2 regions of the Acidovorax sp. LjRoot66 genome follow, and region 1 is predicted to be linked to the other one. Evidence: riboswitches for the same ligand, from Rfam matches in the RefSeq annotation. Region 1 holds a riboswitch; the other holds the start of a gene.
The links. A riboswitch is a leader RNA that binds a small molecule or an ion and turns the genes downstream of it on or off. The one in region 1 is predicted to bind glycine.
Positions count from the first base shown of each region.

Region 2: another riboswitch for glycine. It lies ahead of ACSQ3Y_RS31300 (D-amino acid dehydrogenase); the one in region 1 lies ahead of gcvT (glycine cleavage system aminomethyltransferase GcvT).

Region 1 is NZ_CAXUQU020000001.1:4,962,657-4,967,058, forward strand. Features, by position in the region: gene ACSQ3Y_RS23295 (TRAP transporter substrate-binding protein) at 1-160, shown strand, start outside; gene ACSQ3Y_RS23300 (TRAP transporter small permease) at 269-763, shown strand; gene ACSQ3Y_RS23305 (TRAP transporter large permease) at 760-2,037, shown strand; glycine riboswitch at 2,044-2,135, shown strand; glycine riboswitch at 2,149-2,275, shown strand; gene gcvT (glycine cleavage system aminomethyltransferase GcvT) at 2,326-3,468, shown strand; gene gcvH (glycine cleavage system protein GcvH) at 3,555-3,929, shown strand; gene gcvP (aminomethyl-transferring glycine dehydrogenase) at 3,960-4,402, shown strand, end outside.
Region 2 is NZ_CAXUQU020000001.1:6,676,793-6,681,194, reverse strand. Features, by position in the region: gene ACSQ3Y_RS31310 (sulfite oxidase) at 1-871, shown strand, start outside; gene ACSQ3Y_RS31305 (c-type cytochrome) at 885-1,205, shown strand; gene ACSQ3Y_RS31300 (D-amino acid dehydrogenase) at 1,209-2,531, opposite strand; glycine riboswitch at 2,626-2,734, opposite strand; gene ACSQ3Y_RS31295 (YXWGXW repeat-containing protein) at 2,916-3,359, opposite strand; partial or broken gene ACSQ3Y_RS31290 (YXWGXW repeat-containing protein) at 3,495-3,934, opposite strand; gene ACSQ3Y_RS31285 (DUF6463 family protein) at 4,082-4,402, opposite strand, start outside.

The DNA.
Region 1 (4,402 bases):
AGACGATGCCAAGGGTGTGGCCGACCTGCGTGCCAAGGGCATGACGGTGATCGACAATGTGGACAAGGCCAAGTTCGTCGCCGCACTGGCCCCGGTGAATGCCGAGTTCGAAAAGCAGTTTGGCAAGGCCACGCTCGACAAGATCCGCGACGTGAAGTAATCCTGCGCGCTGCGCACCCCGGAACCAAACGCCCGTAGCACCCTTGCTACCGGGCGTTTGGTTCTTGCCTTTTACCGACCCACTATTTCCTGTGGTTGGCCCTGCCCCATGAAAAATGCTTTTCTGACTTTTGAGCGCTGGACGACCTCCATCGCGATGCTGGCCGCCTGCGCCATGCTGGCCGTGGCCTCGTCGCTCGGCATGTTCCAGATCGTGACCCGGTTCGTGCTGGAGCAGCCTGCCGAATGGACCGAGGTACTGATCCGCTTCAGCCTGATCTGGATGGTGTTTCTGGCCATCCCTGCCGCCTTTCGCCAGGGGGCGATGGTGAGTGTGGACGTGCTGTACCGCTGGAGCCCGCCCAAAATGCGGCGCATGCTCGACTGGGTGGTGTCGCTCGCCGCGTTGGCGCTGATCGGCGTGATCATCTGGTGGGGTTGGGACTATTCGGTGCGCGGAGGCGTGCAGAGCATGGCCGGGCTGGAGTCGGTGTCGATGTTCTGGGCCTACCTGGCCATGCCTGTCGGCGGCCTGTTCTGCGTGGTCGGCATCATCGGCAACCTGATCGATCCCCTGCGCATGGAACTGGAGACGGCCCAATGAGCCTGGTCATGATTTCAACGATGGTGCTGTGCTTTGCACTCACCATCTCGGTAGCGGTTTCCATCGGCCTGGCGTCCATCCTCGGCATCCAGGCCTCCAATGCCAACATGCTCATTTCCGTCAAGGAGATGTTCGCCTCGATCAACAAGTTTCCGCTGGCGGCCATCCCCTTCTTCATCCTGGCGGGCAACCTGATGGAAACCGGCGGGATCTCGCGCCGCCTGGTCGAGTTTGCCAAGAGCATCGTGGGCGGCGTGCAGGGCGGCCTGCCCATGACCTGCGTGCTGACCTGCATGATCTTCGCGGCGGTGTCGGGGTCCTCGGTGGCCACCACCTTCGCCATCGGCGCCATCCTGATCCCGGCCCTCATCAAGCACGGCTACCCCACGAGCTATGCCGCAGCGCTGCAGGCCACCAGCGCCGAACTGGGCGTGATCATTCCGCCCTCCATCCCGATGATCCTCTACGGCGTGAGCGCCGAGGTGTCGATTGGCGAGCTGTTCATCGCCGGCTTTGGCCCCGGGCTGCTGATCAGCTGTGCGCTGATGCTCTTCGTCTGGGCGTACTGCAAGTGGAAGGGCTGGGGCAAGACCGATGGCGAAGGCCGCATGCCCTTCGGCAAGGCCACGCTGCAGGCCGGCTGGGCGCTGCTGATGCCGGTGATCATCCTGGGCGGCATCTATGGCGGCGTGTTCACCCCCACCGAGGCATCGGCCGTGGCAGTGTTCTACGCCCTCGTCGTGGGCGTCGTGATCTACCGCGAAATCAAGATCCAGAACTTGTTCGCCATCCTGCGCAAATCGGTCATCTCCTCGGCGGTGATCATGTTCATCATCGCCAACGCGGGGCTGTTCGCCTTCCTGATCACCCGCGCGGGCGTGCCCGATGCAATCGGCCGCTGGCTGGAGTCGGTGCTGCAATCGCCCACCCTCTTCCTGCTGGGCGTGAACGCGGCCCTGTTCGTGATCGGCATGTTCATCGAAACCAGCGCCGCCATCATCGTGCTGGCCCCCATCCTCGCGCCAGTGGCCATGCACTTCGGCGTGGATCCCGTGCACTTCGGTCTCATCATGGTGGTGAACCTGGCGCTGGGCATGATCACCCCGCCCTTTGGCGTGAACCTGTTTGCGGCCTGCACGGTAGCGCGCATCTCGCTGGACCGGATCATCAAGCACCTGCTGCCCTTCGTCGGCGTGATCCTGGTGTGCCTGATGCTCATCACCTATATCCCAGGCATTTCGCTCGCGCTGCGCGATCTGGTGTATTCAAAGTAGTTAGAATTCACCCGGTCAGGAGAGAGCCTTCCTTCGAGAAGGCCGCCGAAGGCGCAGGGACACCCCGAACGCTCAGGCAAAAGGACTGGCAACCGCCTGCAGGGATGCAGGCGTTCCCTTGCTGGAGAGAGGTGGCCGCGCAGCACAGCGCGCAGGCCATCCACCGAAGGAGCAAGCCGCAGCCGCCAGCCAGGGCGGTGCGGTGAATCTCTCAGGTAAAGCGGACAGCAGGGCAAATCCCGCGACCTCATTGAGGGTCGCGGCCCCTATTTGCCCGGAGTCCGCCCCATGTCTGCCCCTGCCGCCAACGCTGCCCCCCTGCTCACCACGCCCCTGAACGCCCTGCACCTGGAGCTGGGCGCCCGCATGGTGCCGTTTGCCGGCTACTCCATGCCCGTGCAGTACCCCGCCGGACTAATGGCGGAGCACCTGCACACACGCCAGGCCGCCGGCCTGTTCGACGTCTCGCACATGGGCCAGCTCCAACTCATCGGCCCGGATGCCGCAGCCGCCTTCGAGACCCTGGTGCCCGTGGACGTGATCGACCTGCCGGTGGGCAAGCAGCGCTACGGCCTGCTGTTGACGGATGAAGGCACCATCATCGACGACCTGATGTTCTTCAACCAGGGCAACGATACGCTGTTCGTGATCGTCAATGGTGCCTGCAAGGTGGAAGACATCGCGCATATCCAGGCGCGCATCGGCCAGCGCTGCGAAGTTGCACCCATGCCCGACCACGCCCTGCTGGCGCTGCAGGGCCCGCAGGCCGTGACCGCCCTGGCCCGCCTGGCGCCGGGCATCGAAAAACTGGTGTTCATGACCGGTGGCAGCTACACCATTGCCGGCTGCGACTGTTTCGTGACGCGCAGCGGCTACACGGGCGAAGACGGCTTCGAGATATCGGTGCCGGCCGCCCAGGCCGACACCCTGGCCCGCGCCCTGCTGGCGCAGCCCGAGGTCAAGCCCATCGGCCTGGGCGCGCGCAACTCGCTGCGCCTGGAAGCCGGCCTGTGCCTGTACGGCAACGACATCGACACTACCACCACCCCGCCCGAGGCGGCGCTCAACTGGGCGATCCAGAAGGTGCGCCGCACCGGCGGTGCGCGCGCGGGTGGCTTTCCTGGTGCCGACAAGGTGCTGGCGCAGATCGACAACCCCGCCAGCCTGGCGCGCAAGCGCGTGGGCCTGGTGGCGCTGGAGCGTGTGCCCGTGCGCGAGCACACGCCCCTGCAGAGCACCGACGGCCAGGCCATCGGCGAGGTCACCAGCGGCCTGCTCGGGCCCACGGTGAACGAGCCCGTGGCCATGGGCTACGTCACGCCCGCATTTGCCGCCATCGGCACCCGGGTGAACGCCATCGTGCGCGGCAAGGCCATTCCCATGGAAGTGCGCGCCATGCCCTTCGTGCCCGCCAACTATTTCCGGGGCTGAAGCCCGCCCTGGCACGGCCCCTGCGTGGGCCGATGCCGCTTACATTGCAGATTCCTTCATTTTTCAAGAGCCACAGGAGCTTCCCCATGACCGTCAAATTCTCCAAAGACCACGAATGGATCAACGCCGCCGACGCGGCTGCCGCTGTCGTGGGCATCACCGTGCATGCCCAGGACGCCCTGGGTGACGTGGTGTTCGTGGACCTCCCCGAAGTCGGCAAGACCTTTGCCCAGGGCGAAGTCGCCGGCGTGGTCGAGTCTGTCAAGGCCGCAGCTGACGTGTACATGCCCGTCTCGGGCGAGATCGTCGAGGTCAACGAAGCCCTGCGCGCCGACCCCTCGCTGGCCAATTCCGATCCCCTGAACGCCGGCTGGTTCTTCAAGGTCAAGCTCAGCGATGCCGGCCAGCTCGACGCCCTCCTGAGCGAGACCGACTACACCGAGTTCGCGAAAAACGCATAACTGCAACCGCCCCTGCCTGAGACCTGCCCCATGTTGATGCAATCCGCCCTGCCGCTCGGCGCGCTCGAAAACACCACCGAATTCCTGCCCCGCCATATCGGCATCGATGCGGCCGACGAGGCGCACATGCTGTCGGTGATCGGCGAGGCCTCGCGCCGCGCCCTCATCGAGAGCATCGTGCCGCGCTCGATTGCGCGCAGCACGGCCATGGACCTGCCGCTGCCTGTGACGGAAGCGGCGGCCCTGGCAGAGCTCAAGGCCATGGCAGGCAAGAACCAGGTCCTGAGGAGCTTCATCGGGCAGGGCTACTACGGCACGCACACGCCGGGCGTGATCTTGCGCAACGTCCTCGAGAACCCGGCCTGGTACACGGCCTACACGCCCTACCAGGCCGAGATCTCGCAGGGCCGCATGGAGGCGCTGGTCAACTTCCAGACCATGGTCTGCGACCTGACCGGCATGCCGATCGCCAA
Region 2 (4,402 bases), 1.7 Mb from region 1:
ACTGACCGTGGCTGAGCTCAGAACCCTGGGCATCGAGACCGTGACCACAGTGCTGCAATGCTCGGGCAACGGGCGCGGCTTCTTCCCCAGCAAGCCCAGCGGCACGCCGTGGACGGTGGGCGCGGCAGGCTGCGTGGTCTGGAGCGGGGTGCCGCTGCGCAACGTGGTGGCCGCCCTGGGTGGGCTGGCGGGCGGTGCTGCCTACCTCACGGGCACGGGCGGCGAGAAATTGCCCGAGGGCGTGGACCCGCTCTCGGTGGTGGTCGAGCGCTCGGTGCCCATCCAGGCGCTGGAGAATGCCATCCTGGCCTGGGAGATGAACGGCGAGCCCATGCCGCTGGCCCATGGGGGGCCGCTGCGCCTGGTCGTGCCGGGCTACCAGGGGGTGAACAACATCAAGTACGTCAAGCGCGTGGCCTTCGGTGCCGAGCAGTCGCAGGCACGCATCATGTCGCACGGCTACCGCATGTCGCCACCCGGCACCAAGGCGGGCCCCGAGCAGCCCTCGGTGTGGGAGATGACGACCAAGTCCTGGATCAACGGCCCCCTGCCCGAACAGGGCACGCTCAAGGCCGGCATGGTGCAGGTGCATGGCGTGGCGTTTGGCGGCACGCGCGGCGTGAAGGGCGTGGAGGTGTCGGTGGACGGGGGCAAGACCTGGCAGGTGGCCCAGCTCATCGGGCCTGACCTGGGCCGCTTTGCGTGGCGCCAGTTCGTGCTGCCCGCACGCCTGGCCGCAGGGTCACATGAACTGCTCAGCCGCGCCACCGACACGGCAGGCAACGTGCAGCCCGAGCAGCGCGAGGAAAACCTGGGCGGCTACAACAACACGAGCTGGCGCGACCACGGTGTGACCGTGGTGGTCGCTTGAAGCGGTGCGCATCTTGCGCACCGCAGCCGCGGCCTGGCTGCTGGCGCTGATCGGCAGCGGCGCCTGGGCCGCAGATGCCGGCGAACTGGCGCGGGGCAAGGAGCTGTTCGGCAAGATCCAGCCCTCCTGTGCCGTGTGCCACACGCTGCAGGCGGCCGGGGCCGAGGGGCAGGTGGGTCCCATCCTGGACGAGCTCAAGCCCAATGCCGAGCGCGTGCTGCGCGCACTGCGTGCGGGCATTGGCGTCATGCCCTCCTATGCCGACAAGCTCAGCGAAAAGGACATGCGGGCCTTGGCGCACTTCGTGGCGCAGGCCAGCGGCGCTGCTCCCTGAGCGTCAGGCCTTGTGGGCCGCTGCCGTGGGCAGCCGGCTGGGTGCCGCGCTGTGGGGCATGCCCGTGAAGGCAAAGTCCAGCTCGGGCGCCAGGCCGCTCACGATGCGCGCCAGCGACTTGCCCGAGCCGCAGGCATGCGTCCAGCCCAGGGTGCCGTGGCCGGTGTTGAGGAACAGGTTGCCGAGTTTCGTCTTGCCGATCAGCGGCACGTTGCTCGGCGTGGCGGGGCGCAGGCCGGTCCAGAACTGGGCCCGGCTGGCATCGCCCGCGCCGGGAAACAACTGCTCCACGCGGCGCACGATGGCGTCGCAGCGCACCTGGTTGAGGTCGCGGTTGTAGCCGTTGAGTTCGGCCGTGCCGGCAATGCGCAGGCGGTCGCCGCCGCGCTCGCTGGTGTAGCGCGAGAACACGAGCTTGTACTCATCGTCGGTGAGACTCACCTGGTGCGCCATCGATGCATCCTTGACCGGCATGGTCACCGAGTAGCCCTTGGCCGGGTAGATCGGCAGGCGGATGCCCAGGGGCTGTGCCAGCAGCGGGCTGAACGAGCCCATGGCGAGCACGAAGGCATCGCCGTGCACGCGCTCGAAGCGGCCTTCGGCGGTGGTCAACTCCACATGGTCGATGCGTCCGCCCGCCTCGCGCAGCGCGGTGATGTGGTGGCCCAGGCGGAACTGCACGCCCGCAGCCTCGCACAGGCGCGCCAGCTCGCGGGTGAAGGTGTTGGCGTCACCGGATTCGTCCTCGGCGGTGTAGGTGGCACCGGCCAGTTGCGGGCGGATGTGGGCCAGGGCCGGCTCGATGCGCACGGCCTCGTCGGCGCTGATGACCTGGCGCTCGCAGCCGAGCTGGCGCATCTGCTCGGCCGGGGCCAGGGCGCCGTCGAACTCCTTCTGATCGGTATAGAAATGCAGGATGCCCTGCGTGCGCTGGTCGTAGGCAATGCCGGTGGCGGCGCGCAGCTGCTGCAAGGTGTCGCGGCTGTAGGTGCCGAGGCGCACGATCTGCTCGATGTTGTGGCGCGTGCGCGCCGGCGTGCAGTTGCGCAGGAAGGACAGGCCCCAGAGCCACTGGCGCATGTCGGCACGGATGCGGAACAGCAGGGGGGCATCTTCCTTGCCCAGCCATTGCAGCACCTTGAGCGGCGCGCTCGGGTTGGCCCAGGGCTCGGCATGGCTCACCGATATCTGGCCGCCGTTGGCAAAGCTGGTTTCCGCGCCGGGCGCGCCCTGGCGGTCGATGACGGTCACCTCGTGGCCAAGTTGCTGCAGGAAATAGGCCGAAGTCACGCCGAGCAGGCCGGCGCCAAGAACGATCACACGCATTTTGAAAGCCTCTGGAAGGGCAATCGCCGGGCCTGTCGGTGTCGCTGCGGGTGTAGGTCTCAACAACGCGCAGCGGGCACGTCATGGCCCGGCTGCCGCTCCCCCTGTCCTTGGTACCTGAGAGATTCACCGCCGCCCCTCATGGGCTGCGGCTTGCTCCTTCGGTGCGCTACATGGCGTAGCGGCTCTCCAGACGGCCTTGATGAATGGTGCAGTACGGAACCTGAGCGTGCATGGGAGTTTGCGCCTTCGGTGAAGCGGGCGGTGCCGCTTGCTCTCCTGCGGGGGCCATTCTAGGGCGAGGCCAGCGCACAAAAGCGAACGCCGCAGCTAATGTGCGGCGTTCGTTGCTGATACAAGACCGGGCAGTGGCCCGGTCAGGTGTCAGTTGCGGCGCGGATTGTCAGGGTTGCTGTCGCGGCGGTTCGACACGCCATCGCCATCGCGGTCCCGGTCGTTGCGGTTGGCAACGCCGTCACCATCACGGTCCCAGCCGCCACGGCGCATTTCCCAGCGGCCATCGCGTTCCTGCCAGGTGGGCTGGCGGTAGGCGTAGCCCGGGCGTGCCTTGACCCAGTGGCCGGCGACCCAGACGTGGCGGCCGCCACGCCAGTCCCAATGGCCTTCTTCCCAGACCTGGCCACGGCGTGGGCGTGGCACCGCTTCACGGCGGGGTGGTGGAGGGGCGGGGATCACCTGGTACCCCTGGGGGCCCGACTGGATCACCACGGTACCTTGGTGCACCGGCTGGGCCGTGGCTACGGACGAGAGGCTTGCCAGGGCCAGGGTGGTTGCAATAAGGGCTGCGTAAGTGGTTTTGTAAGCCATGGATGACTCCTTTTTCAATGTTGTTGTGTCGCCTTTGTATGGTGGGCAGGCAGCAGTGCCACGTCTGTAGGCGCTGCGCCTTGGTGCCTGTAGGCGAGCGGGGCCGGCGCCACCAGGGTAGCCGGCAGGTCCCCGTCAGTTGCGGTAGGGGTTGTCCGGGCGGCGGTCGTGGCGGTTGGGCACGCCATCGCCATCGCGGTCCCAGCCGCCGGGGCGCATGTGGTGGCGGCCGTCGCGCTCTTCCCAGCGCGGTTCACGGTAGCTGTAGCCGGGGCGGGCCTTGACCCAGTAGCCCTGGATCCACACGTGGCGACCGCTGCGCCATTCCCAATGGCCGGGCACCCAGGCCATGCCACGGCGTGCATGGGGTGGCGCTTCGTAGCGGGGTGGGGGGGCGCGTGGTATTGCACCGGGGTGACCTGCAGCGGCGCCAGGGCGGGGCGCTGCACGGGGTGTTGGTAGTAAGGGGTGCCGGTCTGGATGACGACGGTGGCGCTGGGGGATGCCAGCGCCGGGGCAATGGCACCCAGCGACAGCAAGGCCAGGGAAGCGACGGCGAGGGCGATGCGGGCCATGAAGGTCTCCTTGGAAATGATTCCTTGCGGAACCGGAGCCTTGATCGTGGGCGCTTTGCGTCAAGCCGGTGTAGTGCTCATGCGAAGAGTTGTAAGTGTGTGTTGCTGCAGCGCGGCTTGCGCACCCAAAGCGTGATTTATGTCACGTCAGCGGACCAGCAGGGCCAGCGCCGGCGGCAGCACCAGCCAGAAGCCTGACACCGGCATCAGCACCACGCCTGCCAGTACCAGCGCCAGCAGGCACCAGCCCATGGGCCGCAGCGCGACGGCCGGCTGGCTGCGCTCCAGGGCCGTCACTTCCCACGCCAGCAAGGCCAGCACAGCGCCGAACAGCAGGAACCAGACGGCGGCACCCAGGTGCATGTCGTCTGCCACGGCGTTGAACACGCCTCGCTGCCACAGGATCTGCCACTGCGGGACAAACAGGACGGCCGCCGCCAGCGTGTGCAGCACGGCCACGGCCAGCAG